3 regions of the Mesorhizobium australicum WSM2073 genome follow, and region 3 is predicted to be linked to each of the others. Evidence: predicted binding sites of a transcription regulator. Region 3 holds the regulator's gene; each other region holds the start of a gene.
The links. The regulator PhoB, encoded in region 3, activates phosphate uptake and scavenging genes when phosphate is short. The targets are predictions, from matches to a motif close to TGTCATNNANCTGTCAT.
Positions count from the first base shown of each region.

Region 1: MESAU_RS10760 (acid phosphatase) is a predicted target of PhoB. The motif match lies at 7,237-7,253, and genes of this name have one in related genera.
Region 2: MESAU_RS02905 (DUF1045 domain-containing protein) is a predicted target of PhoB. The motif match lies at 7,593-7,609, and genes of this name have one in related genera.

Region 1 is NC_019973.1:2,237,815-2,247,869, forward strand. Features, by position in the region: gene MESAU_RS10720 (ABC transporter ATP-binding protein) at 1-870, shown strand, start outside; gene MESAU_RS10725 (ABC transporter ATP-binding protein) at 881-2,764, shown strand; gene MESAU_RS10730 (GNAT family N-acetyltransferase) at 2,769-3,248, shown strand; gene MESAU_RS10735 (DUF6665 family protein) at 3,250-3,561, shown strand; gene MESAU_RS10740 (cupin domain-containing protein) at 3,578-3,922, opposite strand; gene petA (ubiquinol-cytochrome c reductase iron-sulfur subunit) at 4,238-4,798, shown strand; gene MESAU_RS10750 (cytochrome b) at 4,815-6,116, shown strand; gene MESAU_RS10755 (cytochrome c1) at 6,144-7,016, shown strand; gene MESAU_RS10760 (acid phosphatase) at 7,298-7,993, shown strand; gene MESAU_RS10765 (adenine phosphoribosyltransferase) at 8,219-8,764, shown strand; gene MESAU_RS10770 (MaoC family dehydratase) at 8,923-9,381, opposite strand; gene MESAU_RS10775 (MaoC family dehydratase) at 9,378-9,845, opposite strand; gene MESAU_RS10780 (uracil-xanthine permease family protein) at 9,997-10,055, opposite strand, start outside.
Region 2 is NC_019973.1:617,939-627,993, forward strand. Features, by position in the region: gene MESAU_RS02870 (sugar-binding protein) at 206-1,168, shown strand; gene MESAU_RS02875 (sugar ABC transporter ATP-binding protein) at 1,290-2,834, shown strand; gene MESAU_RS02880 (ABC transporter permease) at 2,847-3,842, shown strand; gene MESAU_RS02885 (hypothetical protein) at 3,944-4,159, opposite strand; gene MESAU_RS02890 (COG4280 domain-containing protein) at 4,156-4,911, opposite strand; gene phnN (phosphonate metabolism protein/1,5-bisphosphokinase (PRPP-forming) PhnN) at 5,044-5,673, opposite strand; gene MESAU_RS02900 (alpha-D-ribose 1-methylphosphonate 5-triphosphate diphosphatase) at 5,670-6,809, opposite strand; gene MESAU_RS02905 (DUF1045 domain-containing protein) at 6,846-7,553, opposite strand; gene iolB (5-deoxy-glucuronate isomerase) at 7,706-8,518, opposite strand; gene MESAU_RS02915 (DUF3329 domain-containing protein) at 8,695-8,907, opposite strand; gene iolE (myo-inosose-2 dehydratase) at 8,948-9,865, opposite strand; gene iolD (3D-(3,5/4)-trihydroxycyclohexane-1,2-dione acylhydrolase (decyclizing)) at 9,966-10,055, opposite strand, start outside.
Region 3 is NC_019973.1:1,492,112-1,502,166, reverse strand. Features, by position in the region: gene MESAU_RS07175 (sugar ABC transporter permease) at 1-196, opposite strand, end outside; gene xylF (D-xylose ABC transporter substrate-binding protein) at 434-1,474, opposite strand; gene MESAU_RS07165 (ROK family protein) at 1,738-2,973, shown strand; gene phoB (phosphate regulon transcriptional regulator PhoB) at 2,976-3,665, opposite strand; gene phoU (phosphate signaling complex protein PhoU) at 3,685-4,392, opposite strand; gene pstB (phosphate ABC transporter ATP-binding protein PstB) at 4,418-5,221, opposite strand; gene pstA (phosphate ABC transporter permease PstA) at 5,218-6,069, opposite strand; gene pstC (phosphate ABC transporter permease subunit PstC) at 6,073-7,056, opposite strand; gene pstS (phosphate ABC transporter substrate-binding protein PstS) at 7,123-8,178, opposite strand; gene MESAU_RS07130 (PAS domain-containing protein) at 8,708-10,055, opposite strand, start outside.

The DNA of each region.
Region 1 (10,055 bases), 750 kb from region 3:
TCGATCTCGTTGCCGCGCCTTGTCGAGGACAGGCCGGATGCCAAGGAGATCATCGTTTCCAAAGGCGATATCCGCTTCGAGGATATCCGCTTCCATTACGGCAAGCAGAAGGGCGTCATCGAAAACCTGTCGCTGGCGGTGAAGCCGGGCGAGAAGGTCGGCATTGTCGGCCGCTCGGGCGCCGGCAAGTCGACGCTGGTCAATCTCCTCCTGCGCTTCTACGACCTGGAAAGCGGCCGGATCCTGATCGACGGCCAGGAGATCGCCGGCGTGAAACAGGATTCGCTGCGCGCCCAGATCGGGATGGTCACGCAGGACACCTCGCTGCTGCATCGTTCGGTGCGCGAGAACATCCTCTACGGCCGGCCCGATGCCACCGACGAGATGCTGCTCGAGGCGGCGCGGCGGGCCGAGGCGATGGATTTCATATCAGGACTTTCGGACCATCATGGACGCAAGGGGTTCGACGCCTATGTGGGCGACCGCGGCGTCAAACTGTCGGGCGGTCAGCGGCAACGCATCGCCATTGCTCGCGTTATGTTGAAGGACGCGCCCATACTTATCCTTGACGAGGCGACGTCGGCGCTCGATTCCGAGGCGGAAGCCGCCATCCAGGAGAACCTCTACAAGCTCATGCAAGGCAAGACCGTCATCGCCATCGCGCACCGGCTGTCGACCATTGCGGCAATGGACAGGCTCGTCGTGATGGACCAGGGTCGCGTGATCGAGGAGGGCTCGCACGAGGAACTGGTCGCCAGAGGCGGGCTCTACGCGCAGCTCTGGCAGCGCCAGTCGGGTGGGTTCCTGCTCGATGACGTCCCTGTCGAAGCCGCCAATGACGCAATAGCAAAGGGGCAAGCCGCAGAATGATGGCCGCCGCATGATGACAGCCGTCTACCGCTGGTTCGAAAACTGGGTCTACCCGTTCAGGGAGCCGGCGAATCTTCGGCCACCGGCCAGCGTCACGGGCTTCCTCTGGCACTATGTCGGGCAAGCGAAGTTCGCCTTCTTCGCCATGCTGGTCATCGGCGGCATCGCGCCGCTGGTCGAGGCCGGGCTGTTCTATTTCGTCGGACGGCTGGTCGATATTCTCGACCAATTGCCCGGCGAGCGAAGCTGGCACGCGCTGTGGACCGCCGCCGGCCCCGAACTGGTGTTCATGATCGCGGTGGTGCTGATCATCCGCACCGTGGTCGTCGCCTTGTCGGCGCTGGTCGACGAACAGACGATCACGCCCGGCTTCTACAATCTGGTGCGCTGGCAGGCGCACCGGCACGTCTCGCGCCAGTCCTACGCCTTCTTCCAGAATGATTTTGCCGGCCGCATCGCGACGAAAGTCTGGCAGGCCGGGCAGGCAACGGGCGACCTGATGGAAAGTTTCATCGAGGTCGTCTGGTTCATGGTCGTCTATACGGCGACGACGCTGGCGCTGGTCGCCGGGCTTGACCTCAGGCTGGCGGCACTCGTGGTGGTCTGGATCACCGCCTTCGGCTTTCTGGCGAAGCGCTATTTGCCGGCAATCCGCAAGCACGCCGAAGCGACGGCGGAGGCGGGCTCCATGATCAATGGCCGCATTGTCGATTCCTACTCCAACGTGCAGACGCTGAAACTGTTCGCGGCCGACGGCGACGATCGCTACATCAGGAACGGCTTCGACATCTATCTCGACGCATTGCGGCCCTTCACCCGCCGCTTGACCGGCGTGCGCATGGCGCTGACGACGCTGTCGGGCATCATGATCACGGCGATCGGCTGCTTTGCCGTTTATCTCTGGGTCGAGGGCTCGATCACGGTCGGGGCGGTCGCCTTCACGCTCAGCCTGGTGCTGCGGCTCAACATGCTGCTCGGCCGGTTGATGATGCAGATGAACGGCATCTTGCGGAATCTCGGCGTGCTGGAGAACTCCAAGGCGCTGATCTCGCAGCCGCTCGGCCTGACCGATGCACCGGACGCAAAGGGACTGGTCGTGGCGGGTGGGCGCATCGACGTAAAAAATGTCGAGTTCCACTACGGCAAGGGGTTTGGGGTGCTGAACGGCATCAACCTTATCGTCAAGCCGGGTGAGAAGGTCGGGCTGGTCGGGCCTTCGGGCGCCGGCAAGACGACGCTGGCGAACCTTATCCTGCGCCTCTACGATCTCGAAAGCGGCCAGATCACCATCGATGGCCAGGACGTCTCTGGTGTGACGCAGGATTCGTTGCGCGCCAATATCGGCGTCGTCAGCCAGGATACGGCCCTGTTCCACCGTTCGCTGCGTGACAACATCAAGCTCGGCATGCCCGACGCAACCGACGCGCAGGTCATCGCGGCGGCGAAAAAAGCCGAGGCCCATGAATTCATCCTGACTTTGCGCGACAACAGGGACCGCCAGGGCTACGAAGCCTTTGTCGGCGAGCGCGGCGTGAAACTGTCGGGCGGTCAGCGTCAGCGCGTGGCGATCGCCCGCGTCTTCCTCAAGGACGCGCCGGTCCTGATCCTCGACGAGGCGACGTCGGCGCTCGATTCCGACATCGAGGCGGCGATCCAGGAGAATCTGACGCGGCTGATGGAGAACAAGACCGTGATCGCGATTGCCCACCGGCTGTCGACGATCGCGGCACTTGACCGCCTGGTGGTGCTCGACGGCGGCCGCATCGTCGAGCAAGGCACACATGACGAACTGGTGGCGCTCGACGGGCTTTATGCCCGGCTGTGGAAGCGCCAGTCCGGCGGGTTCCTCTATCACGAGGAAAGCGTGCTGGAAGAGACGCGGCCGGCGGAGTAGGTGCATGGGTGGATCGCCAGAGCTCAGTCCGGAGATCGGCTACACGCTCAAGCGTTTGCGGCCTACCGTGGCGGCTTTCGACGCGTTGAAGGAAGAGAGCCGGCTGGAAGGCTACTGGATGCTGGTGCGTCTGGACGATGGGTGGGCAAGCGGCCGCAACAAGTTCCTGAAGCGGGGCGAGGCGCTGTTCGGAACCTGGCATGGCGCCGAACTCGCCGGTGTCTGCGGGCTGAACATCGATCCCTATTTCGAGGGCAGGGACCACGGCCGGGTCCGCCACCTGTTCGTCAGCGCGCGTCACCGTCGCGCCGGCCTTGGCCGAACGCTGGTCGAGATCGTGATCGACCGAGCCCGCCAGTATTTCACCGTGTTGAACACCCGCGCGCCGCCAGAAGCCTTCGCTTTCTATGAACGGCTTGGTTTTCAGCGCGTGGAGGGCGAAGAATTCGTTACCCATCGCATGGTGTTCAGGAAAGGGAACTGAAATGTCCTTGCGTCCGCCATCCCATCTTGCCGGCACGTCGGCCGCCGACGCGGCCTTCGACGCGCTTGGCCATGAAATCCTGGCAGAGAAGGCGGCGGCGCTCGGGCGGGCCGGCCAGCGCGTCGAAGAAACCTTGGCGCGGTTGCGCGATAACGGGGACGATGAGTTGCGCCCCCGTCTGCTCAAGGAGGCTGCCGTGGCCGTTCACGCCTATTTCATCCAGCGCGAACTGTGCGGCCTTCGCAAGCATGACGCCGTGATCCGCGAATACAATATCCCCAGGGCGGTTCTAGTGAGGCTGGGCGCCGCGTAAAATCAGTTTTTAGGAATCACTCCAGCCATTCGGTGATGAAGCTGCCGTTTTCGTGAATGTCGGTCGTTTCCAGCGGACCGGGACCGAGATTGGTGAATTTATGCGGCGTGTTGGGCGGCACGATCAGGATCTGTCCCGCCGAAGCCTCGAATTCCTGGTCGCCGACCGTGAAGAGGCCGGTTCCCTCACGGATGATGAAGATCTCCGCATAGGGATGGGCGTGCAGCCGCGGGCCACCGCCGACGTCGGGCAGGTGATTGAAGATCAGGCAGGAGTTTGAGCCGTAGGCACCGCATTGCAGTTCGCCCTTCCAGTGGTCGGAACGAACAGCCCATTGCTCGCGATCGATGACGTGCGCCATGCGAAGGAGGATAGATCACACCGGCGCCCTGTGTCGAGGCAAGCTGGAGCCTTGGATTTTGCTGATATTTCCCGGTTGTTTAGCCGCCTTTTGCAGCCATTCGCCGTCCCGCCGGACACGAGGGGATTTTGTCCCCGCGACAATCTGCCCTTGTGCCTTCACCCGTCTGGACAAAAACGGGCTTCACGCATAAACCGAAGTCCAAATGCCGGAGGAATTCGCTAGCCTGTTCGCCATGCGCTGTCGGGTTGGCGTGATTGAGCGGGGAACAAGGCTCGGCCACCGGCGCGGAAGAGGCGAAAGGATCAGGCACCCGTGAGCGCAACCGACATCCACGATCCCAATCGTCGAGATTTTCTCTACGTCGCCACCGGCATGGCCGCCGTGGTCGGCGCCGGTGCCGTGGCCTGGCCGTTCATCGACCAGATGCGCCCCGACGCCTCGACGCTGGCGCTCGCTTCGGTCGAGGTCGATGTCTCCTCGCTGACGCCTGGCAGCTCGCTGATCGTCAAGTGGCGCGGCAAGCCGGTCGTGGTGCGCAACCGGACCGAGAAGGAAATGAAGGACGGCGAGGCCGTCAGCCTCTCCGATCTCAAGGATCCGATCGCCCGCAACGCCAATTTGCCGTCCGATGCGCCGGCGACCGACGCCAACCGCACCACGCCAGGCAAGGAAGCCTGGATGGTGATGGTTCAGGTCTGCACCCATCTGGGCTGCATCCCGCTCGGCCAGGAAGGCGATTTCGGCGGCTGGTTCTGCCCGTGCCACGGTTCGCAATACGACACGGCCGGCCGCATCCGCAAAGGCCCGGCGCCGGAGAACATGGCGATTCCGGTATTCAAATTCGTTTCCGACACCAAACTCCTTATCGGTTGAGGCAGGGGATATTTCGATGAGCGAGGGACACTCGACCTACACGCCGAAGACCGGTATCGAACGCTGGTTCGACGCCCGCATGCCGCTGCCCAGGATGGTCTATGACAGCTTCATCGCCTATCCGGTGCCGCGCAACCTGAACTATATGTGGACCTTCGGCGGCATTCTGGCGATCATGCTGGTGGCGCAGATCCTGACCGGCATCGTGCTGGCCATGCACTATACGGCCGACACCAATCTCGCCTTCGGTTCGGTCGAAAAGATCATGCGCGACGTGAATTCCGGATGGCTGCTGCGCTACATGCACGCCAACGGCGCCTCGTTCTTCTTCATCGCCGTCTATTTGCATATCTTCCGCGGCCTCTATTACGGCTCCTACAAGGCGCCGCGCGAGCTGCTGTGGATCCTCGGCTGCATCATCTACCTGCTGATGATGGCGACCGGCTTCATGGGCTATGTGCTGCCATGGGGGCAGATGAGCTTCTGGGGCGCCACTGTCATCACCGGCTTCTTCAGCGCCATTCCGCTGGTTGGCGACTGGATCCAGCAGCTCCTGCTCGGCGGCTTCGCCGTCGACAATCCGACGCTGAACCGCTTCTTCGCCCTGCATTACCTGCTGCCGTTCATGATTGCCGGCGTCGTCGTTCTGCATGTCTGGGCGCTGCATGTCGTCGGCCAGTCGAACCCGACCGGCATCGAGGTCAAGTCGAAGACAGATACCGTGGCCTTCACGCCCTACGCGACCATCAAGGACGCGTTCGGCATGATCGTGTTCCTGTTCGTCTTCGCCTACTTCGTCTTCTACCTGCCGAACTATCTCGGCCATCCGGACAACTACACGGTCGCCAACCCGCTTAAGACGCCGGCCCATATCGTCCCGGAATGGTACTTCCTGCCGTTCTACGCAATCCTGCGCGCCATCACGTTCAACATCGGGCCGATCAATTCCAAGCTCGGCGGCGTGCTGTGCATGTTCGGCGCCATCGTCATGCTGTTCCTGGTGCCGTGGCTCGACACCTCCAAGGTGCGCTCGGCGGTCTACCGGCCCTGGTACAAGCTGTTTTTCTGGCTGTTCGTGGCCGATGCCATCCTGCTGGGCTGGCTGGGCTCGCAGCCGGCGGAAGGCAGCTATGTGTTCATGGCGCAGATGGCGACGCTGTTCTACTTCGCCTTCTTCCTGATCGCGCTGCCGGTGCTCGGCTTGATCGAGACACCCCGCAGGCTGCCGAACTCGATCACCGAGGCGGTGCTCGAAAAGAACAAGGGTGGCAGCGGGCATCCGGCGGGCGCCACGGCAGCACCTGAGACCAAGGGCTGAGCGGTAGAGAATCTAAGGGGATTTGGCATGAAAAAGATTCTCACCTCGCTTGCGCTGGTCGGCCTCGTGGCCGCCGGCACCGGAGTTGCAGGCACTTGGGCGTTCGCGGCCGAAGAGGCGCACAACGCGGCGGCACCGACGCATTTCCCGATCAACGAGCCGAAGGAAATGAGCTGGAGCTTCACCGGCCCGTTCGGCACCTATGACAAGGCGCAGTTGCAGCGCGGGCTGAAGGTCTACAAGGAAGTCTGCTCGGCCTGCCATTCGATGAACCTGGTGGCGTTCCGCACGCTTTCGGACCTCGGTTATAGCGACGCGCAGATCAAGACGCTGTCAGCCGAATACACCATCCATGATGGCCCCAACGATGCCGGCGACATGTTCGACCGTCCCGGCAAGCCGTCCGACCATTTCCCGGCCCCATTCGCCAATGAGGAAGCCGCCGCTGCCTCCAATGGCGGTGCGGCGCCGCCGGATATGTCGTTGCTGGCCAAGGCGCGCGGCGTCGAACGCGGCTTCCCGCAGTTCGTCTTCGATATCTTCACCCAGTATGATGCCGGTGGTCCCGACTACATCCATTCGCTCTTGACCGGCTACGACCAGACCCCGCCCGCCGGCATGGTCATCCCCGAAGGCACACACTACAACCCGTACTTCATGTCCGGCGTGTCGCTGAAGATGCCCAAGCCGCTCTCCGACGGCCAGGTCACCTATGACGACGGTTCGCCGCAGACCATCGACCAGTATTCCCGCGACGTGGCTGCCTTCCTGACATGGGCTGCCGAGCCGCACATGGAAGACCGCAAGAAGATGGGCTTCCGCGTGCTGGTATTCCTGCTTCTGTTCGGCGCCCTGGTCTACCTGACCAAGCGCAAGGTGTGGGAAGCCGTCGCGCACTAGGCCTGTTGATCTTCAGGTGAGGCCGGTCTGCAAACAATGGCTTCCTGCGCTTCCGGTGCTCACGTACTTCAAGTACGCTCCGCTCCGGTTCTCGGAAACCCGTTTTCGATTCGGCCTGACCTGAATCTCAAAAGGCCTTGGACCGTTCAGTGCACAACATGGGGCGCCGCGAGGTGCCCTATCTGCTTTTTGAGTGGATTGCGCCTCCACGTCTCGGCGGTGTCACATGGCCGTCACCACACATCGCGATCCTGCGGCGCTCTCATCAAAGGATCACGCCCATGAAAAGATACGCATCGCTTGCGGCAGGCCTGCTGCTGCTCGTCGTTGGTTCCGCGGCCCGCGCCGAAGACGCAAAACCATTCATCACCAACAAGGATGTCGACCTGACGATGATCCTGCCGCCGCCGCCGGCCAATGATTCGGCTGAGACCAAGGCCGAGCTTGGCGAAGTGCTGACCATGCAGGTCACGCGCACACCCGAGATGGAAGCCCGCGCCATCGCCGACGCCGAGGAAAACGTCTGGCGTTTCGCCGATGTCATGGGGCCGAATTTCAACAAGGACAAGCTGCCGAAATTCAGCGCCTTCTTCGATCGCGTGGTGGAGACCGAAGGCGCCGTCGTCGATCCGGCCAAGGATGTCTGGAAGCGCCCGCGTCCGCACCAGCTCAGCGATCTCGTCAAGCCGGTGGTCAAGCTGTCGAGCTCCGGTTCCTGGCCGTCCGGCCATGCGACCGTCGGCACGATGATGGGCATCATCCTGTCCGACATGGTTCCGGAAAGGCGTGCTGAGATCATGGCGCGCGCGGCCGAGTTCGCCCACAACCGCATCGTCGGCGGCATCCACTATCCGTCCGACGTCGAGATGGGCAAGATTTCCGGCAGCGTCATCGCCGCCGTCCTGCTCAACCGGGATGACTTCAAGGCCGAGTACGATGTGGCCAGGGCGGAGCTTCGTTCCGATCTCGGCATGTAGGATTTGGCCGATAGCCATCCGTTCGAGCGGGGCGCCTTCGGGCGCCCCTTTTTCGTGGCTGCGCCCAACAGGAGGAAAATCGCCTGGCTCCCAGCCCGTAGTCAATTCCTTTGCCGGATGCGCTTGTCTCGGTCGCCACATCGCGCTAGCCGTTGTCGGTCGCGCCGGGTTACGATCGGCCCCGCGCCGTTTCACTTTGTCAGCCGGATCATTCGGAGCCGCTTCATGAAACCTTCTCTCGAAGACACGCTGCTGGCCTCGATCCGTACCATCCCGGACTATCCCAAGCCCGGCATCCTGTTTCGCGACATCACCACGCTGCTCGGCAATGCGCGCGCCTTCCGCCGCGCCATCGACGAGCTGGTGCATCCCTATGCCGGGCAGAAGATCGACAAGATCGCCGGCATCGAAGCGCGCGGCTTCATCTTGGGCGGCGCCGTTGCCCACCAGCTCTCGGCCGGCTTCGTGCCGATCCGCAAGAAGGGCAAGCTGCCTTATGAGACCGTGCGCGTCGCCTACAGCCTGGAATACGGGCTGGACGAGATGGAGATGCACAAGGACGGCGTCGCGCCCGGCGAGAAGGTGATCCTGGTCGACGATCTGATCGCCACCGGCGGCACGGCTGAAGCGGCGGTCAAGCTGCTGCGCCAGATCGGCGCCGACATTCTCGCCGCCTGTTTCGTCATCGACCTGCCGGATTTAGGCGGGCGCGCCAAGCTCGAAGCGCTCGGCGTGCCGGTGCGAACGCTGATCGGGTTCGAGGGGGTTTGAGACCGGTTTGCCGAAGGCAAATTGAAAGGTCCAGTGGACCTTTCAAAGATCTCGAACGCCCGGAGCGATAGCGAAGGGCAGGGAGGCAACACGACAACCAGCGCGGGTGCCGCCCTCATCCGCCTTCGGCCACGCCATAAACGGGGCGAAGGAAGAGACTACTCCACCTTCACCAGCACCGCGCTTTCGAACTCCAGCACCTTGCCGCCGGTCGAATCAGTGGCCTCGCAGAGGAGCGCCAGCAACCGCCAGCCGGGGCGGGACGCGATGGGGCGGTGGGACAGCGCCGTGCGCGTGAAGGTGATGGTTTGCCCGGCAAAGACGGGCTTCAGCCACTTCAGGTTCTTGAATCCGGGCGAGGGGCCGAATTCGGGCACCGGGCCGTCCCAGCCTTCGGCGTCCAGGCGGCTCTCCAGGTTCAGCTTCATCCAGGTGGCGGCGGTATGCCAGCCGGAGGCGCAGAGGCCGCCGAGCACGCTCTTCTTCGCGGCCTCTTCGTCGATGTGAAAGATCTGCGGGTCGTATTTGCGGGCGAACGCCTTGATCGCCTCGGGCTCGAATCTGTGCGAGCCCAGCGTCACCGTGGTGCCGATGCGGAAGAATTCGTCGAGCGTCATGCCGCATTCCCCGCGTCGCGCGTCAGGAACATGACGGAGTTCTCGAGCTCGAAGACGCTTTCGCCGCGCTGGTTGACCAGTTCGCTGCGCATGGTCACGAAGCCGAGTTGCGGCTTCGATTTCGACAGGCGCCTGGCCAGAACCACCAGGCTGCCCCGCAGCGTATCGCCGGCGAGCACCGGCTTCTTCCATTTGACCTGATCGACTCCTGGTGCGCCCTGGCAGGTGGAGTCCAGCAGGAAGGCATCGCACAGCATGCGCATGAACATGGCGCAGGTGTGCCAGCCTGAAGCCGAGAGGCCGCCCAGGATACTCGCCTTGCCGGCCCCCTCGTCGAGATGCATCGGCTGGGCATCGAACTCGCTGGCGAACTCGATGATTTCGGCCGCGCTCACCTCTTTCGTGCCGAGGTCGAACGAGGCGCCCTCGACGAAGTCCTCATAGGCCCATGTCTTGCCGGTCATGGTCTGGCATCCCTGCAGAACGCGCGATCCGCATGGATCGGCGAACCCGGATGCAGGCCGCGGGCGATTTGGTCAAGTCCTTTCTGGTGAGCCAGCCGGCGCGATCGGGCCCGCGGCGGCCGTAGGGGCCAGCTGCGGCGCCTCCGATCGGCTAGCGGGCGTTCGGCAGGATCTGGTGCAGGACGATCGCCCAGACGGCGCCGAAGGCAA
Region 2 (10,055 bases), 870 kb from region 3:
ACTATTTACGAACGAAGAATGAGTCTCTAAAGTCCGTAGCCGTGGCTGGTAACGACGCCATTCTTTCACTGCCGGGAACCCCTTGAGGAGGAGGGCGTCCACGCCGCAGACGGCAATTCAGGTGAGCAAGACAAATTTAGTGTGCAAGACAATCCAGTGAGCAAGTCCGGCCAGTCCTACGACTGACCAAAACGGGAGGTTGAACATGAAATCCTTGATACGCAATGCATCCGTGGCCGCCGCGGCCCTGGCTGTCGGCCTGACGGCGACGGCAATCGCGCGCGCCGACGACAAGCCGACGCTGGCCTTCGTCGTCAACGGCGCTTCCGACTTCTGGAAAGCGGCCGAAGCCGGCGTCAAGAAGGCGCAGGGCGAACTGCCCGACTATACGCTCGAACTCAAATATCCCGAACAATCCTCCGTCGCCATCCAGCAGCGGCTGATGGACGATCTGGTGACCGCCGGCGTCAAGGGCATCATGGTCTCGGCCGTCGATCCCAAGACCTCGACGGATGGCCTGAACAAGATCGCTTCGCAAACGGCGCTGTTCACCACCGATAGCGACGCCCCGCAGACCAAGCGTGTCGCCTATATCGGCTCGTCCAATGTCGACGCCGGCAAGCAGGCGGCCGAAATCGCCAAGAAGGCGATGCCGGACGGCGGCAAGTGCCTGGGCTTCGTCGGCCTGCTCGGCGCCGACAATGCCAAGGAGCGCATCCAGGGCATGAAGGACGGCCTCGCCGGCACCAAGATCGAACTCGTCGACGTGCGCGGCGACGACATCGACCAGGCGCGTGCCAAGAAGAATGTCGAGGACGCGCTGGTCGCCAGCCCCGACGTCACCTGCATGGTCGGCTTCTACTCCTACAACACGCCACGCATCTATGAAGCGCTGCGCGATGCCGGCAAGCTTGGCTCGATCACCGTCGTCGGCTTCGACGACGATCCGATCACGCTGGGCGGCGTCAAGGAAGGCACCATTGCCGCCACCGTCGTGCAGCAGCCCTTCGAATGGGCCTATCAGGGCATGAAGCTGATGGCCGCCTATCTCAAGGGTGACAAGTCGGGCATCCCGGCCGGCAATTTGATCATCATCCCGACCAAGATCATCGGCAAGGATGACGTCGACGCTTACGCCGCCAATCTCAAGGCGATGGCTGGAAACTAAGACCAGAAGCAGTTCAGCCGGCTCAACTTCGCTTGAGCCGGCTGTTCGCATTGACGAACCCTGCTGGGGTCGTCAGTCTGCAGAACGGGCCATGTCGGCCCACCGGCTGCTGTCAGGCATGATGAATTATTCCGACACATCCATCGCGGCGACCACCCCGTTTCTCAGCCTCGAGAACGTGCGCAAGACCTATCCGGGCGTCGTGGCGCTCGACGGGTTTTCCATGGAGGTCAGGCCGGGCGAGGTCATCGGCCTGGTCGGCGAGAATGGCGCCGGCAAATCGACGCTGATGAAGATCCTCGGCGGCGTTACCACGCCCGATAGCGGGGCCATCACGGTCGACGGCGCCGCCCACAAAGGCCTGAGCGTGGAGGGGAGCCTGGGTTCGGGCATCGCCTTCGTCCACCAGGAACTCAACCTCTTCGAAAACCTCGACGTCGCCGCCAACATCTTCTTCGGCCGCGAGCCGCTGCGCGCCGGACCGCTGAGACTTGTCGACCGCGCGAAACTGCGCGACATGGTGGCGCCGCTGCTGAAGCGCGTCGGCGCCAACTTCTCCGCCGACACGCAGGTCGCGGATCTGTCGCTGGCGCAGCAGCAGATGGTCGAGATCGCCAAGGCGCTGTCGATCAAGGCGAGGCTGGTGATCCTCGACGAGCCTACATCGAGCTTGCCGCTGGCCGAGACCGACAAGCTGCTCGACGTCATCAAGGCACTGAAGGCCGACGGCATCAGCGTCATCTTCATCTCGCACCGCCTGCATGAGATCGAGCGCGTCGCCGACCGCGTCGTGGTGCTGCGCGACGGCATGCTGGCCGGGACGCTCGGCAAGCGCGACATCAATCACGACCAGATGGTCAAGCTGATGATCGGCCGCATGCTGAAGGAGCGCGAAAAGGCCTCCGAGGCGGCGCGTGCCCCCGGCGCCGTGGCGCTTGCGGCCAAGGCCGTCCGCACCCCCACCTACCCCAGCCGGCCGGTCGATCTCGACGTCAGGCGCGGCGAAATCCTCGGCCTTGCCGGCCTTGTCGGCTCCGGCCGAACCGAACTGGCGCGGGTGTTCTTCGGCATCGAAGCCAGCCTTGGCGGCACGCTGGAGCTCAACGGCAAGCCGTTAACGCTGGCCAGCGCGGCGGACGCAGTCGCGCAAGGCATCTTCCTTGTGCCGGAAGACCGCAAGCTGACCGGCATCCTGCTCGACCTGTCGATCGCGCAGAATATTTCACTCCCCAATCTGCCGGCGCATGCCAGGCGCTCGCTGGTCTCCGCAAGCGCCGAGACCGCCACCGCCGAGAAGCAGAAGAAAAACCTCGGCATCAAGGCGCCCTCGGTGCAGACGCGCACCGGCACGCTGTCGGGCGGCAACCAGCAGAAGGTCGTGCTCGGCAAATGGCTGGCCATGAACCCGAAGGTGATGATCCTCGACGAGCCGACGCGCGGCATCGATATCGGCGCCAAGGCCGAGATCTACGGGCTGATGCGGGCATTGGCCGACGCCGGCGTCGCCGTGCTGATGATCTCTTCCGACATGGAAGAGGTGATCGGCGTCTCCGATCGCATCGCCGTCATGCATGAGGGCCAGATCTCGGGCATTCTCGACAAGGATCAGTTCAGCCAGGAAAACGTGCTTTTGCTCGCGGTGGGCAAACCGGCGAACAGGCCGTAAGCGGAGACGACGATGACAAAGAAAGATCTCGGCCTGCTGATCCTGATCCTGGTGGTCGGGGCGATCGTCGCCATCATCAATCCGCGCTTCCTCTTGCCGATCAACCTCGCCAACACCTCGAACCTGATCGGCCTGTTCGGCATCCTCTCCATCGGCCAGGCCTTCGTCATCATCACCGGCGGCATCGAACTGTCCGTCGGCTCCGTTGTCGCGTTGCTGGGCACGCTGTTCATCGACTTCATCGCCGTGCGCGGCATGGGATGGCCTGTTGCCTTCGTGCTCATCCTGGTGCTCGGCGCCATCATCGGCCTGGCGCATGGCTGGCTGATCACGCGGCTCAAGCTGCAGCCCTTCGTCGTGACCTTGTGCGGGCTTTTGATCTATCGCGGCGTCGCGCGCTTCTACACCGCCGACGGCACCGCCGGTTTCGCCTTCGGGCAGAATTTTCCCGATCTCGAATTCCTGACCGCCGGCCGCTCCTGGGGCGTGCCGAACTCCTTCTTCGCGCTGATCGTCATCGCCATCGTCATGTGGGTGGTGCTGCACCGCTCGGTGTTCGGGCGCTATCTCTACGCCATCGGCAAGAACGAGGAAGCGGCGAAATATTCCGGCATTCGCACCGGCCGCGTCGTCATGGCGGCTTACGTCATCTGCGGCGTGCTTACCGCGCTGTCGGCGATCTATTTCGCCATGTACACGCGCTCGATCTCGCCGGCCAGCCACGGCCAGTTCTACGAGCTCTACGCCATTGCGGCCGCGGTGCTTGGCGGCTTCTCTCTGCGCGGCGGCGAGGGCTCGCTGATCGGCGTCATCCTCGGCACGGTGCTGCTGCAGGAACTGCAGAACCTCGTCAACCTGCTCGGCATTCCCTCCTCCCTCAACTTCGCGGTGATGGGTGGCGTCATCCTCATCGGCGTGCTGGTCGACCAGCAATGGGGTGTGTTCCGGGCGCGCCGGCGGATGGTCGATGCCGCCCGTAAGGGCGCGGTCGGCGCCGCCGCCGAATAGGTTCCTCCCGGCAGAAATAGCTTACCGGTGCTGGGCGCTGACGGGGTGGCGTGCCTTTCGCGGCCACCCTCTGGTGATCCGCCATGCGGCTTTGGCTGAAATTACCTGCCGCTCTGGCGTGCGGCGCGGCGAACGCTTTGCAACAGGATGGCAAGGCAGCCGACCAGCAACAGCCCACCGCCAAGCAGCGGCGGCAGCGCGAGCAACTTCACCGCCGCGGTCACGGCGGCCACCAGGACCAGCGCCAGCAGCGCCAGATTGCCGTCATCGACGAACATGCCGAAGACTTCCCTGGCAACGAGACGAAGGACGTTCATCGGGCGAGCCCTCCGGCTGCCGTTGGACTGATGCCGCGCAGCCAGCGCACCATGGCGAAGGACGCTAGCGCGACGATGGCGAAGATGGCCAGCAGGGCAAGATCGGCGCCAGGCCAATCGGCGCCGATGCCTTCGCCGGTCCAGAAGATACCAAAGCTGGTCAGCATCAGCCCGACCACGAATTTGAGCGCATTCTCGGGCACGCGCGCCAGCGGCCGGTGGACGGCCAGGCCGACAAGCATCACCAGGACGAAAGCCGCCAGCGCACCCATGCTGGCGTAAAATGTCTGCCCATGCGCGGCGCCGACGGCAATGACGATGAACACCACCTCGACACCCTCGAGCAGCACCGCCTTGAACGAGGCCAGTCCGGCGAGGTAGTCGGCGCGCCGGTCGGCGGCCTGCCGGTGCAGGGCCGCGGTTTCCTTGGCGAAGGCCGCTTCCTCGTCATGCAGGGCAATGACGCCGACGCTGCGCAGGATGGCTTTTCGCAGCCAGCGCATGCCAAACAGGATGAGCAGCACCCCGACGACGAACTGCAGGGTGGTGATCGGGACCAGCGCCAGCAGCGGGCCGAAGGCCAGCACCAGGGCCGCCAGCACCGCCAGCGCCAGCGCGGCGCCGGTCAATGCCGGGCGCCAGCTGCGTGTCACCCCCACCGCGAGCACGATGGTGAAAGCTTCGACGACCTCGACCAGGGAGGCGAGAAATGCCGCCGTGACTGTCGAGAGGATGGGTGTCAGTGTCTGCATGAAGCTTCCTGTCTGGCTCGCCCCTGATTCCTGGGGCGAATTCCCGGAGCGTAATCCAGAATCACCCTATGCGGCCAGCGGCCCGGAGCATTTCCAGCGACAGCGCAAGCAGGCGGGTGAAACAAGTCCGGATCAGATCAGGCCCGACATGTCGGAAAACGCCATGGCCTTGCGCAGCACTTCGGCGAAACGCTCGCCGGCCACTTCGCGCGGACCGCTGTTGTCGATCGACGTGACGCCAGGGCCGGACAAGCTCATATTGGCGCTGCGCGCCAGCCGCGCCAGCACCTCGCCGCGCGACTCGCGGCCGCGCATGGCCAGCCGCTCGGCCAGCACCTCGGGCGAAGCGGTGATCTCGACGATCGCCAGATTGGCATAGCGCTCGCGCAAGGTGGGGATGATCGCGCGCGACACGTTGGCGACGGCGACATGTCCATTGGAAACAGACCAGTCGACATCGGCAGGCAGGCCATAGCGCAGGCCATGCGCTTCCCAAGAGACGGCGAAAGCGCCGTCGGCATCGGCCTCGGCGAAGGCGGCGTCGGCCAGCGTATCGTGGTCCTCGCTCGCCGCATCGCTCGGCCTGGTGATGACGCGGCGCACGAACTCCAGCTGCGTCTCGTCGGCAAACAGCGCCTTGGCGTAGCCGATCACCGTGTCCTTGCCGGCACCGCTGGGGCCCACGACGGCGACAAAGACGCCGTGACGGATCGGAAAGGTTTCGGCGGACAGTTCGCGCTCGATCGAGGCCGACACCATCATGCCACCCGGCGCCCCTGCCGCCAGACGGTGCGTACGACCGGAACATGATCGTCGACGCGCACGCGCACCAGATCGGCGCGACGGCCCTGCTCGATGACGCCGCGGTCGTCGAGGCCGACGGCCTGCGCCGGGTTCTTGGAAACCATGGCGACGGCCTGCGGCAGCGAAATGCCTTCCACCATGTCGCCCAGGAAGAAGGCCGACTGGATCAGGCTGAAGGGAATGTAGTCGGACGACAGGATGTCGAGCAGGCCATCGCTGGCCAAGGTGCGTGCCGAGACATTGCCCGAATGCGAGGCGCCGCGCATGACATTGGGCGCGCCCATCAGCACGCCGAGCCCGGCGGCCTTCGAGGCCCGCGCCGCTTCCTCGGTGGTCGGGAACTCGGCGACCCGCACGCCCTGCTCGACGGCCTCGTCGACATGAGCCGACGTGGCGTCGTCATGGCTGGCGAGCACGATGCCGCGCTCCTGGCAGGCGGCGGCGATGAAGACGCGGTTCGGCCCGGAGTTGCGTGCCGATTCGGCCATCCGCTTCTCGCAGAATTTCTGGAAATCGCGATCCGAGAGTTTCAGCTTGCGCTGGTAGTAGTAGGCATAGGTTTCAAGGTTGACGAACTGGCGCTGGCCTGGCGCATGGTCCATCAGCGACGCCAGCTTGACCCGTTCGTCACCGTCGAAATTGGCGAATGCGTCGAGGCAATCCGGTGCTGAAACCTCGCAGCGAAGATGCAGGAAGTGATCGGCCCGCAGACGATCCCGCGCGACGCTGTCCTCGATCGCATCGGCCAGCTTGCGAATGTCGTCCAATGTCAGGTCGGCGTCCTCGTCCATGCCGACGCGCAAGGCATCGAGCACGGTCGTGATGCCGGCGGTCGCCACCTGCGCGTCATGGGCGAGCACCGCGGCGATCGGGTTCCAGCGCACTTTCGGCCGCGGCGCATAATGGCCCTCGAGATGGTCGGTGTGGAGTTCGACCAGCCCTGGAATGATAAAGTCGCCGCCCATGTCCTCGCCGGTCCGGGCAGCATCGCCATCGATGCCGGCGATCAAGCCATCGCGCAGCACCAGTGACCCTTCGACGATCTCGTCGGCAAGAACGATGCGGGCGTTGGAAAGAACAGTTTCGGCGGTCATTGCGGGTAGTCCTTGGTTCTTGCAGTCGGGTTTCGTTCAGGCGGTTTTCCGGGCCGGGCGGCGTCCGAGCGCGTGCTGGGAAAGCACCATGAATGGCGCGCCGGGTTCGGGTTCGACGAACAATGTCAGCGCATCCACCAGCACGGGCTGGCGCAACACATCGGCGAAAAGGCTGTCGATGGCGGCGCGCAGGCGAGGGCTTTCCTGTGGGCCGGCCCGGCCGGACAGGGTCATGTGGAAGCGGAAGGTCTCGAAGACATAGGGATAGCCCCATTGGCAGAGATTGCGAAACTCGGCCGGCTTCAGCGAATCCGGGCTGCGCCGCTCGATCTCGGCCTCTGACAGCGGTGCGCGAAACCGGTCGAAATCGCGTACCACATTGTCGGCGAAGCGGTTGAGCGGCGGCAGCGGCCCTTCCGGCACCAGCGCGAAGAAGCTGTCGATCTGGCTGACGATAAGGCGCGGGATCGTGACGACAGGCGTAACCTCGGCAAAATGATCCAGCGCCGCGCGCAGCGAGGTCTCGGTCTCCGTGGCAGCCAGATGGAAGGGCGCCTTCAGCGTCGCGTGAAAGCCATAGCGGCGTGCCGAGGCCGTGTGGAAGGCCACTTCCGCTGCCGACAGATCGGCAACGGCCTCAACCGGCCTGGTCGCGGCACCGAAGGGATCGCGGCCTAGCCAGTCGGCGGCGATGCGCGCCAGCGGCTCGTCCTGCCTAGGAGTGAAATAAATGGCATAACGCATGGGAAGTCCTCGTCAGAACCGTTGCCATAGGTGATTTCCATGACGGATTGACGAAGCTTTGACGGGTTTTAGAAGGCAAATCGACCCCTAGGGTCCTTAGCCGACGATTTTTCCCAGCTGGACCAATAAGTTCGGCCGGAAACGCGAGACGGTCAGGCCTTCATCAACCATTCGTGCTCGGGCGCATTGTGGAATTTCCAGGTCCGCTTCGGTCCGGCCATCACATTGAGATAATAGAGGTCATAGCCGTGGCAGGCGGCACAGGGGTGATAGCCCTTGGGCACCAGCACCACATCGCCGTCCTCAATCGCCATGGCTTCGTCCAGCGCGCGATGTCCGCTTTTGTCGGCATCGGTGTAGACGCGCTGGAAGGCAAAACCCTGCGGCGGGTTGAGGCGATGGTAGTAGGTTTCCTCGAGATAGGATTCGGCAGGCAGATTGTCCTGGTCGTGCTTGTGCGGCGGGTAGCTCGAGGTGTGACCGCCGGGCGTGATGACCTCGACGACCAGCAACGAGTCGGCCGGCTGGCCTTCCGGCAGGATGTTGGTGACGTAGCGCGTATTGGTACCCTTGCCGCGCACCTCCTGGCCGAGATCGTTCGGTCCGATGACCCGGACCGGGAGGCCACCACCAAGACCAGGCGCCGAGCAGACGCCAAGTTCCAGCTCGGTATCGGCCGTCACCGACCAGTCCGATCCCTGCGGCACGTAGACCGACCACGGCTTGCCATCGAAGGGCGACATGCGCTCGCCGAGCAGGCCGAGATCCTTGCCGCCGGCTTTCGCGGTACCCTTGCCGGTCACGAACACCAGGCCGATTTCGCGGTCGTCCGTCCTTCCCGAGGCGCTTTCGCCTGGCTTCAGCCGATGCAGGTCGAAACCGACATAGGTCCAGCCGGCGCTTTTCGGCGTCACATGGGCGACGCGGCCATGGCCCTTGTCGGCCTTGACGAGCAGTTTCGACATTTTGTCTCTCCTATCCTAGCCTTCCAACTTCGTCATCCTGGGGCGGAGCAGGAGCGAAGCTCCGTCGCGAAGACCCTAGGATGACGAAGCGAGGGGCGTTTCGGCCAATCGCCGACGTGTGCGATCCGTTACGCTCGCAGTATCCAATCCACAAAACTGCTCGCGCCATGGACCGCCTATTCCTTCGGATCGGCCGGAGGCTTCGTCTCGTCGGCCGGCTTATAAAGATAAAAAAATTGCCAGGCGCCGTAGCCGGCAAAGCCGAGCGCGATGACGCCCCAGAACGGCGTGCCGGTGGCGAACTCGATGACCGACCAGATGAGGCAGACCGCGACGACGGCGACACGCCGCCACAATGGCCGGAAGAAGGGGTGCTCGGAATCTTTCATCTGGCCAGCCTACAGCAAGCCCGGCCTGGCGAGAACCCGATCAGGCATTCGGAAACCCTTGCGTCTCCACCGTGTAACCGGCTGATGTCATCACCCGCATCAGCTCCTTGTGGCCAACCTGCGCCATCTTCAGCGGCGGGTTCTTCTTCGGGTCCTGCTCGGCCTCGACCACGAACCAGCCTTCATAGCCGTGGTCGGCGAAGCGCTGCACGATGGCGCCGAAATCGAGCGAACCGTCGCCCGGCACGGTGAAGGCGCCGAGCGCCACGGCATCGAGGAAGGACTGCTTCGTACGGTCGAGCTTCTCGATCACGCCCATGCGCACGTCCTTCACATGGACGTGGCTGATGCGCTTGTGGTGGTTGTCGATGGCGCGCAGCACGTCGCCGCCGGCAAAGGCGAGGTGTCCGGCATCGAGCAGCAGTGGGATGCCTTCGCCGGAATGGCGCATGAAGGCATCGAGCTCCGGCTCGGTCTCGACCACAGCCGCCATGTGATGGTGATAGGACAGCGGCATGCCTTGCTCGGCGCACCATTCGCCGAATTCGGTCAGGCGCCGCGCGTAGGCCTTCATCTCGTCGCCAGTGAGCTTCGGCTTGGTGGCGAGCGGCTTGGAACGGTCGCCCTGGATCGAGCGGCCGACCTCGCCATAGACGATGCAGGGCGCGTCGACTGCCTTGAACAGGTCGATCATCGGCTGGATGCGGTCCTTGTTGGCAGCCATCTCCTCATCGACCAGCGTGCCGGAAAACCAGCCGCCGCACAGCGTCACGTCGGCGGCCTTCAGGATCGGCAGCATGATGGCGGGGTCGTTGGGAAAGCGCCGGCCCATCTCCATGCCGGTGAAGCCGGCAGAGCGCGACTGGCGCAGACATTCCTCCAGCGACACGTCATCGCTCAGTTCGGCAAGATCGTCGTTCCACCACGCGATGGGGGACATGCCCAATTTGGCTTTCAAGTCGTCACTCCGGATTAGACAGTTCAATTTTTTTGGCGCTAGCGCCGCCCCTCATCCGCATGCCCGCACCCGTATAGTGAGCGGGAGAAGGGAGCTGGCGTCAATCGCCGACGCTCTGCATCCGCCGCTTCTCGTCATAGGCCTTGCGCGCGGCGTTCACCTGAGGCCGCGCCGAAACCTCGGGCACCGC
Region 3 (10,055 bases):
GGCTGTCGAAATCGAGCGGATTGACACCAAGACGCAGGCTCGAAATCACATGCAGCGCGACCCAGATCAGCAGCAGCGCGCCGATCATGCCGAGCATGCGGGTATCGATCTCGGTCGCCTTCAGGAAACGCGCGACCGCGCCGAGTTCCGACGCACGCGCCGTATCGGCCTGCGAGGTTGAGGTCGTGTCGGTCATGATGTCCTCCCAGCGGCTTGCCGTCTGACGCGGAGCCGGACCAGAGCCCAGAAGTTAGCCGCCAGCGGCGGAAACACAAATCTTGTCGGGAAAACGCCGCGGCTTGGAAGCAATTCCAGGAAAAGTGCGTAAAGGGTTTTTGTCCGGAATTGCGAAGACAAGGAAATTGGAACGGTCAGTGTTCAGAACACTGACCGTTCCACGCCGCGGCGTTTCCGACTTTTCAGGCGATCAAGCTCAGTTGCAGGCCGCGACGCTGCCCGCGGCAACGCCCGTGCAGACTTCGTCCTTCTTGATCCAGCCGGCGTCGATGACGAGGTTGAGATTGTCCTTGGTGATGGCCACCGGGGTCAGGAACAGCGACTTGACGGTGTTGCCGCCAGGCGTCGTGAAGTCCTTCACGCCGGCGATGTCGGTCATCTTCTTGCCGTCGGCGAGTTGCGAGGCGATCTCGGCGGCGTTCTTGCCGAGTTCGCGCGCGTCCTTCCACACCGACACGGTCTGGGTGCCGAGCGCGATGCGGTTGAGCGCGGCGTGGTCGCCGTCCTGGCCGGAGACCGGCACGGTGCCGGCGAGCCCCTGCGCCGTCAGCGCCGCGACGACGCCGCCGGCGGTGCCGTCATTGGCGGCGACCACGGCGTCGACCTTGTTGTCGTTGGCGGTGAGGAACTGTTCCATGTTCTTCTGGGCGTTGGCGGGCAGCCAGCCGTCCGTATAGGCTTCGCCGACATTCTTGATCTTGCCGCTGTCTATGGCCGCCTTCAGCACTTCCATCGAGCCCGAGAACAGGAAGTCGGCATTCGGATCGGCGCCGGAGCCCTTGATGAAGACGTAATTGCCCTCAGGCTTCACCTTGAACACTTCGCGGGCCTGCATGCGGCCAACTTCCTTGTTGTCGAAGGTCAGGTAGAAGACGTCCTTGTTCTCGATCAGGCGGTCATAGCCGACGACCGGAATGCCCTCGTCGAGCGCCTTCTGTACCGCCGGGCCGATGGCCGACGCGTCCTGCGCCAGGATGATCAGCGAATTGGCACCCTGCGAAATCAGGCTCTCGACATCGGTCAGCTGCTTGCCAGGATTGGACTGCGCATCGGCGGAAATGTACTTGTCGCCCGCGGCCTCGATCGCCTTCTTCATGGCGGCCTCGTCGGTCTTCCAGCGCTCCTCCTGGAAGTTGGACCACGACACGCCGATAACCTTGCCCTTCGCCTGCGCGACCGACGCCAGCGTCAGCGACATGGCGACACCCGCCAGAATGGCGACTGTGAATCTCTTCATGATATCCTCCCTGCGCCGCGTGTGGCGCGACCAAACTGGCCCTAAGGCCGGCACAAAGGCTCTAATTTTTTCGAGCCTCGAAAAAACACTGGTCCATCGCCGGAACACTGTCAACATCGATTCTGACGGATTTTGAGGTGCCGGAAGCCTTTTTTCGAGCCCCGCAATAAATAATGACAGCCCCAGCCGCTTCTGCCAGTATTCGACCCGTTGCCGGAGGTGTTCGAGGGGGCGTCAAGAACCGCGGCGACGGGGAGGAAATCATGTCGGTCGGAATCCGCCACGACGATCTGCGCCGGCGCAACCGCGCAATGGTGATTGGAGCCGTGCGCCGGGGTGGCCAGCCCTCGCGCACCGAGATCGCCGCCACCACCGCCCTGAGCCACTCGACCATATCGGCGATATCAGCCGACCTGATCGGCGAAGGTATCCTGAGCGAAGGCAAGCCGAACGAGGCCGGCTCACTGAAACGCGGCCGGCCGCAGGTGGGCCTTTGTCTCAACCCCGAGGCCGCGGCGGTCATGACCGTGGTGCTGTCGCTGAATTTCCTCTCCGTCGCCGTCATCGACTACGCCGGCCAGGTGATATCGGAGGAGCAACGCCGGCTGGACACGCTGACCATGTCGCGCGAGGCGCTGATCGGCGAATGCGTGGCCATCGTCCGACGCCGCCTCGAGGATCCCGACCTCGATGTCGCCAGCATTGCCCGCATCGCGCTGGCGATCCAGGGCATCACCGACACCGAGGCGCGCGCCATGCTGTGGTCGCCGATCACGCCGCAGACGGACATTGCCTTCGCCGATATACTCGAAGCCGAATTCGGCATCCCCGCCACCATGGAGAACGACTGCAACATGATGGCTGTGGCGCTGCGCTGGCGCGACCCCGAGCGCTACCGCGACGACTTCATCGCCATCCTGCTCTCGCACGGCATCGGCATGGGCCTGGTGCTGAAGGGCGAGCTGTTCACCGGCACCCATTCCTCAGGCGGCGAGTTCGGCCACATGATCCATCGCCCCGGCGGCGCGCTCTGCCGCTGCGGGCGGCGCGGCTGCGTCGAGGCCTATGCCGGCAACTATGCCATCTGGCGTAATGCAGGACAGATGGGTGAGGACGCCAAACCGGTCGACGTCAGCGACGCCGACATGCGCGCATTGGCGGCCACGGCGCGCGAAAGAGACGGACCGGAGCGCGAGGCCTATCGCAAGGCCGGCGAGGCGCTGGGCTATGGCCTTGGCAGCTTGTTCGCGCTGATCGATCCGGCGCCGGTTGCGATGGTCGGCGTCAGCGCCGCCGCCTTCGATCTGATCGAGCCGGCCTTGCGTGAGGCCATCGCCCAGACCGCCGGCGGCCAGCATTCGACGTCGATTTCCTTCGATACAGAGCTGAACGAATTGCCGCTGATCCGCGAGGGCTGCGCCATGCGCGCGCTCACCTTCGTCGACCAGGAGATCTTCGCGCCGGGCGTGCAGGTGAGATCCGGCAAGAACGTGGCCTGATCTCAATCCTCGCGGATTGCGTAGCCCGCGCCACGGATGGTGCGTATCACATCGGGCATGCGGCCATTGTTGACCGCCTTGCGCAGGCGGCCGACATGCACATCCACGGTGCGCTCGTCGATGTAGATCGTCTCGCCCCAGACATTGTCGAGCAACTGGCTGCGCGAGAACACGCGGCCGGGATGGCGCATCATGAATTCGAGCAGCCTGAACTCGGTCGGTCCGAGCCGGATCTCGCTCTTCTTGCGATAGACCCGGTGCGATTCGCGGTCGAGCACGATGTCGCCGACCTTGAGCACGCTGGACAGCACTTCCGGTTTGGCGCGGCGCAGCAGCGCCTTGACCCGGGCCATGAATTCCGGCGTCGAGAACGGCTTGACCAGATAGTCGTCGGCGCCGGTCGAGAGGCCGCGCACGCGATCGCTCTCCTCGCCGCGCGCCGTCAGCATGATGATCGGCAATCGCTCCGTCTCGGGCCGCATGCGCAGGCGCCGACAGAGTTCGATGCCGGAAACCGCCGGCACCATCCAGTCGAGCACCAGCAGGTCGGGCACGTTTTCCTGGAGGCGTATCTCGGCTTCGTCGCCGCGTGTCACCACCTCGACCTGGTAACCCTCGGACTCCAGGTTGTAGCGGAGGAGCACGCCCAGCGGCTCCTCGTCCTCCACCACCATGATGCGTGGCGCGATCATCGATCGATCATCCCTGCCGTCAAGCCGCCGGCACCGACATCGCCGTCTCGTCCTGCTTCGGACGGTTGGCGGGCAGTTGCGTGCCGGTCAGCACATAATACGCATTCTCGGCGATGTTGGTCACGTGGTCGCCAATGCGTTCGAGATTCTTGGCGCAGAACAAAAGATGCGTGCAAGCCGTGATGTTGCGGGGATCCTCCATCATGTAGGTCAGGAGTTCGCGGAAGACCGAAGTGTATTTGACGTCGATGCGTTCGTCGTCATTCCTGAGCTTGGCGAGGGCGGCGGCATCGCCGGCCGCATATTCCTCGACGACGCCCTGCACCTGGATCAGCACCAGCTGCGCCATGGAGTCGATGGAATGCGACAAGTCGCGCGGCGTGGCGGTGAGGCCGACCGAGCCGACGCGCTTGGCGATGTTCTTGGCAAGGTCGCCGATGCGTTCGAGATCGCCCGCCATGCGGATCGAGCCGACGACATGACGCAGATCGTCGGCCATCGGCTGGCGCTTGGCGATCAGGGTAATGGCGCGATCATCGAGTTCGCGCTGGCGCGCGTCCATGATGGCGTCGTCGGAGACGACGCGCTGTGCCAGCGCGTTGTCGGAATTCAGCAGCGCCTTGGTGGCGCCGCCGACCATCGTGCCGGCGAGATCGCCCATGTCGCTGATCAGCCTGCTGATCTGCCCGAGATCCTCGTCGAAGGCTGCGACTGTGTGTTCGGCCATGATCCTGGTCCTCGTATGCGTGAGATCAGCCGAAGCGGCCGGTGATATAGTCCTGCGTGCGCTTCTCGCGAGGCGACGTGAAGATCTTCTCGGTCTTGTCGAATTCGACCAGCTCGCCCAGATACATGAAAGCCGTCTGCTTCGAGACGCGCGCGGCCTGCTGCATGTTGTGGGTGACGATGACGATCGTGTAGTCGGCCTGCAACTCGTCGATCAATTCCTCGATCTTGGCGGTCGACAATGGGTCGAGCGCCGAGGCCGGCTCGTCGAGCAGGATGACCTCCGGCTTGACCGCCACGGTGCGGGCGATGCAAAGCCGCTGCTGCTGGCCGCCCGACAGGCTGAGGCCGCTGGCGTTGAGCTTGTCCTTGACCTCGTTCCACAGCGCGGCGCGTTTCAACGCCTGCTCGACACGGCCGTCCATCTCGGCCTTGCCGATCTTCTCATAGAGCCTGACGCCGAAGGCGATATTCTCATAGATCGACATCGGGAACGGCGTCGGCTTCTGGAACACCATGCCGATCTTGGTGCGCAACAGGTTGAGGTCCTGCGAGCGGTCGAGAACGTTCTGGCCGTCGAGCAGCACCTGACCCTCGGCGGTCTGCTTGGGGTAGAGCTCGTAGATGCGGTTGAAGACGCGCAGCAGCGTCGACTTTCCGCAACCCGACGGTCCGATGAAGGCCGTCACGCTGCGCTCGGGCAGCGACAAGGTGATGTCCTTCAGCGCCTTCGACTGGCCGTAGTAGAAATTGAGGTTCTTGACCTCGATCTTCGCCTTGGCGGCTGCCTCGGCGGCAATCGTCATGTCTGGAGACAACATCTGGCTCATTTGTCCTCTCTGCGTCCGGTCAGGCTGCGCGCAAAGATGCTGAGCGCGAGAACCGTCAATGTGATTATGAGTGCGCCGGTCCACGCCAGTTGCTGCCACTCCTCGTAAGGGCTGAGAGCGAACTGGAAGATGGTCACCGGCAGGCTGGCCATCGGCGCATTGAGATTGCTCGACCAGAACTGGTTGTTGAGCGCTGTGAAGAGTAGCGGCGCCGTCTCGCCGGAAATGCGGGCAATGGCCAGCAATATGCCGGTGACGATGCCGGACATCGCCGCGCGGTAGGCCACCGAACGAATCACCACCCAGCGCGGCGCGCCAATCGCCGTGCCGGCCTCGCGCAAAGCGTTCGGCACAAGGTTGAGCATGTCCTCGGTGGTACGCACCACGACGGGAATGACCAGGATGGCCAGTGCCACGGCACCGGCGATGGCCGAGAAATGCCCCATCGGCCGCACCATCAATTCGTAGACGAACAGGCCGATGATGATTGAGGGCGCCGACAGCAGGATGTCGTTGATAAAGCGCACCACGGTGGTGAGCTTCGAAAAGCGGCCATATTCGGCCATGTAGGTGCCGGCCAGCACGCCGATCGGCGTGCCGACGACGATGCCGATAATGGTCATCACGATGCTGCCGTAGATGGCGTTGAGCAGGCCACCGGCATCACCGGGCGGCGGGGTCATTTCCGTGAACACTGAGAGCGAAACGCCCGACAGGCCCTTATAGAGCAGCGCGCCGAGGATCAGTGCCAGCCAGGCAAGGCCGATGCCGGCGGCGATGACGCAGAGCGTCATCATCACACCGTTCTTGCGCTTGCGGCTCTGGTGAAGCGATGCGGCTGTCGACATCGGTCAGACTCCGGTACGGGCATCGATGCGCATCAGCATGTAGCGGGCGATGGCAAGGATGAGGAAGGTGATGACGAACAGGATCAGACCGAGCGCCACCAACGAGGAGGTGTAGAGATCGCCGACGGCTTCGGTGAATTCGTTGGCGATGGTTGCCGAGATCGTCGTTGCCGGCGCGAACAGCGAGGCGCTGATCCGGTGGGCGTTGCCGATGACGAAGGTGACCGCCATGGTTTCACCGAGTGCACGGCCGAGCGCAAGCATGACGCCGCCCATGATGCCGATGCGGGTGTAGGGGACGACGACCCGGCGTGTTACCTCCCAGGTCGTGCAGCCAATGCCGTAGGCGGACTCCTTCAGCACCGGCGGCACCGTGTCGAACACATCCTTGGTGATCGAGGTGATGAAAGGCAGGATCATGATGGCCAGGATCATCGCCGAGGTCAGCAGGCCGATGCCATAAGGAGGCCCGGCGAACAGGCTGTTAAGGCCGGGAATGCCGTGGAACACGTTGATGATGAAAGGTTGCACTGTCGTCTGCAGGAACGGTGCCAGCACGAACAGGCCCCAGATACCGTAGATGATCGAAGGAATGCCGGCCAGCAGTTCCACCGCCATGCCGATCGGGCGCCGAAGCGGACGCGGGCAAAGCTCGGTAAGAAAAATGGCGATGCCGATGCCGAGCGGCACAGCGATCAGGATGGCGATGGCCGAAGTGATGATGGTGCCATAGATCGGCGCCAGGGCGCCGAATTTCTCGGTGACGGGATTCCAGCTCTCGGTGGTCAGAAAGGAGAAGCCGAAGGTCGACAGTGCCTGCCAGGAACCGGCGAACAGCGAGACGGCGACGCCGCCGAGCAGCACCAGCACGAGAATGGCGGCGGCGCGGGTCAGCCCATGGAAGATCGAATCGGTCAACGCGAACCGTCTGACGGTGGCGTCGCGTGAACCTCGAACGGCTGGCAAGGCTTCGTGGGCAGCGCTCATGTCAAGCTCGGCTCTTTGTGTTGAACGAAAAGGAGCGCCGCGGGGCGGCGCTCCTCCAGAAAGATATTACTCGCCGGCGTAGACGGGCTTGCCGTCGGCCTTGATGTCGGCCTTCCACGAAGCCTTGATCAGGTCGACGACGCTATCGGGGATCGACACATAGTCGAGCGCCTTGGCGGTTTCCTTGCCGTCCTTGTAGGCCCAGGCAAAGAACTTGAGCGCTTCGCCGGTGGCCGCGGCATCGTCCGGGGTCTTGTGGATCAGCACCCAGGTCGAGGCAGCGATCGGCCAGGTGGCGTCGCCCGGCTCGTTGGTGATGATGACGTTGAAGTTCTTGGCGCCCTTGAAGTCGGCGTTCGAAGCAGCCGCGCCGAAGGATTCGAGCGACGGCTCGACGACCTTGCCGGCGGCGTTCAGCATCTTGGAGTAGGAGAGATTGTTCTGCTTGGCATAGGCATATTCGACATAGCCGATGCCGCCGTCGGTCTGCTTGACGGTGTTGGCAACGCCTTCGCTGCCCTTGGCGCCGACGCCGGTCGGCCATTCGACGGCCGTATCCGAGCCGACCTTGTCCTTCCAGTCGGGCGAGAGCTTCACGAGGTAGTCAGTGAAGTTGAAGGTCGTGCCCGAGCCGTCCGAACGATGAACGACGGCGATAGCGGTCGACGGCAGCTTAAGGTCCGGGTTCAGGGCCTTGATCGCGGCATCGTCCCAGGTGGTGATCGCGCCGAGATAGATCTGGGCCAGCGTCTTGCCGTCGAGGACGAGTTCGCCCGGCTTGATGCCCGTGAGGTTGACGATCGGCACGATGCCGCCCATCACCATCGGGAACTGCACGAGGCCGTTCTTTTCCAGATCGGCGTCGGACATCGGCTTGTCGGTGGCGCCGAAGGTCACGGTCTTGGCGATGACCTGCTTGATGCCGCCGCCCGAGCCGATCGACTGATAGTTGAGGCCGATGCCAGTATCCTTCTTGTAGGTGTCGGCCCATTTGGCGAACACCGGATAGATGAAGGTCGAGCCGGCGCCGGAAAGGTCAGCTGCCATTGCTGCGGAAAGGGTGAGGGTGGACGCCGCAGCCATTGCAATCGCAACGGCCGCCGAGCGGATGAAATGTCTCATGTGGCCTGCTCCTGTTCGGAAGATGGTCTCTCGGCGCCACTTCTTGCCGGCGCCGCTGAGGCCAATAGCCTTCGATTATAACAGTCGCATGACAGTTTCATGTCAGCCCGGTAACGCGTTGCCGGCAACGCGAAAGACGCTGATCTCGGGCGCTCGCGGCGCGGTCCGAGTTTGCCGCCGGAATCAGGGGCTTGAGCCGTCCGACGGCTGGAATCACCACGGACTCGACCAGGCTTTTCCCAAATGAAGAAAATCCGGACGGGAGCGCGTTGCTCGCAGCCAGAGCGTGTCATGGCCGGGCCATCGCCAAAAACAGGTCCGTTGGGGTAGAGTGACACTGTTTCTTGCAGGCGGTCGCTGCTCCCGCCCGTAACTGAGAAGAGCGGAATTCGATTTCGCTATTGTTCCGGCTGGACACGGCCTTTGATATGGCGCGATCGCACCATAGTCATTGCACGCAGCGGTAGCAGCGAATCTCCGCTGATTCCTTGTTGCCTCCCCGGATCCTGCAATTCAGGCGACGCGGGCTCTATCCCGCGTTGCGGTGGACCTGACGGCCGGCGCCGACCCAGCGCTCGACCTTCTCGAGCAGGGCCCTGGGGCTGATCGGCTTGGGCAGATAGTCGTCCATGCCTGCCTCCAGGCAGCGCTCGCGGTCGCCCTTGAGCGCATGCGCGGTGACGCCGACGATCGGCACATGCGTGCCGGTCTCCTGCTCCAGCAGGCGGATCGCGGCCGTCGCTTCGAGACCGCTCATCTCCGGCATCGAGACATCCATCAGGATCATGCACGGATTGAGCGTACCGAAGGCGTCGAGCGCCTTGCGGCCATTGCCGACGATCTCGAAGCCATAGCCGGTCTCGCCGAGGATTTGCGTGAACACCATCTGGTTCACCTCATTGTCCTCGGCCACCAGGATATCCAGCCTGTGCCCGCCGGCCGTCGCGGGCAGCCTGGGGCGAACCTGTGGCGGCTGCAATTGCGCGCGCTGCTCGGATGGTGCCAGGGGCGGCGGCCGGGACGCCTCGGGCGCCTCGCCCGTGAGCGGTTGAACGGCGTGGCCGCTGGTGGCGTGGCGATGGCGCTGGATGGTCGCGACCAGCGTTTCCAGGAGCACCGAGGAGCGCGCCGGCTTGATCAGCTGGGCGTCGATGCCAAGATCGCGGTAGCTGGTGTTGGCAAGCGACTGGTCGACCGATGTCAGCATGATGATCGGCGTGTCCGCGAGGCCCTCGGTGTTGCGCACGATACGCGCCATTTCGGCGCCGCTCATTTCAGGCATCTGGTAGTCGAGCACGACGCAGTCGACCGCCACGCCATAAGCTGCCGCGGCGATCAGCACCTTGAGACCTTCGGCGCCGCTTTCGGCCGCGCAGGAATCGAACGTCCACGAGGTCATCTGCTCGGTCAGGATGGCGCGGTTGACGGCGTTGTCATCGACGATCAGCACGCGTGCGCCCGTCACGTCCACCGGCGTGATGCGCTGCCCGCTCTGCTGCCCGGCCCCTGGCAACGTTACGGTGAACCAGAAGGTCGACCCCTTGCCTTCGGCGCTCTCGACGCCAATGTCGCCGCCCATCAGGTCGACCAGCCGCGAGGTGATGGCAAGGCCAAGCCCGGTGCCCTCGTGGCGCCTTGTCGAGGACGTATCGACCTGGCTGAATTTCTCGAACACCAGTTTCAGTTTTTCCTCGGGGATGCCTATGCCGGTATCGGTGACCGAGATCGTCAGCCTGGTTCCCGTTGGAACCCGTTCGCCGGTCACGTCGACCAGCACGTGGCCTTCATCGGTGAACTTCACCGCATTGCCGAGCAGGTTGGTGACGATTTGCCGGATGCGGCCGACATCGCCGATGAACAGACTTTCGAGCCGTGGC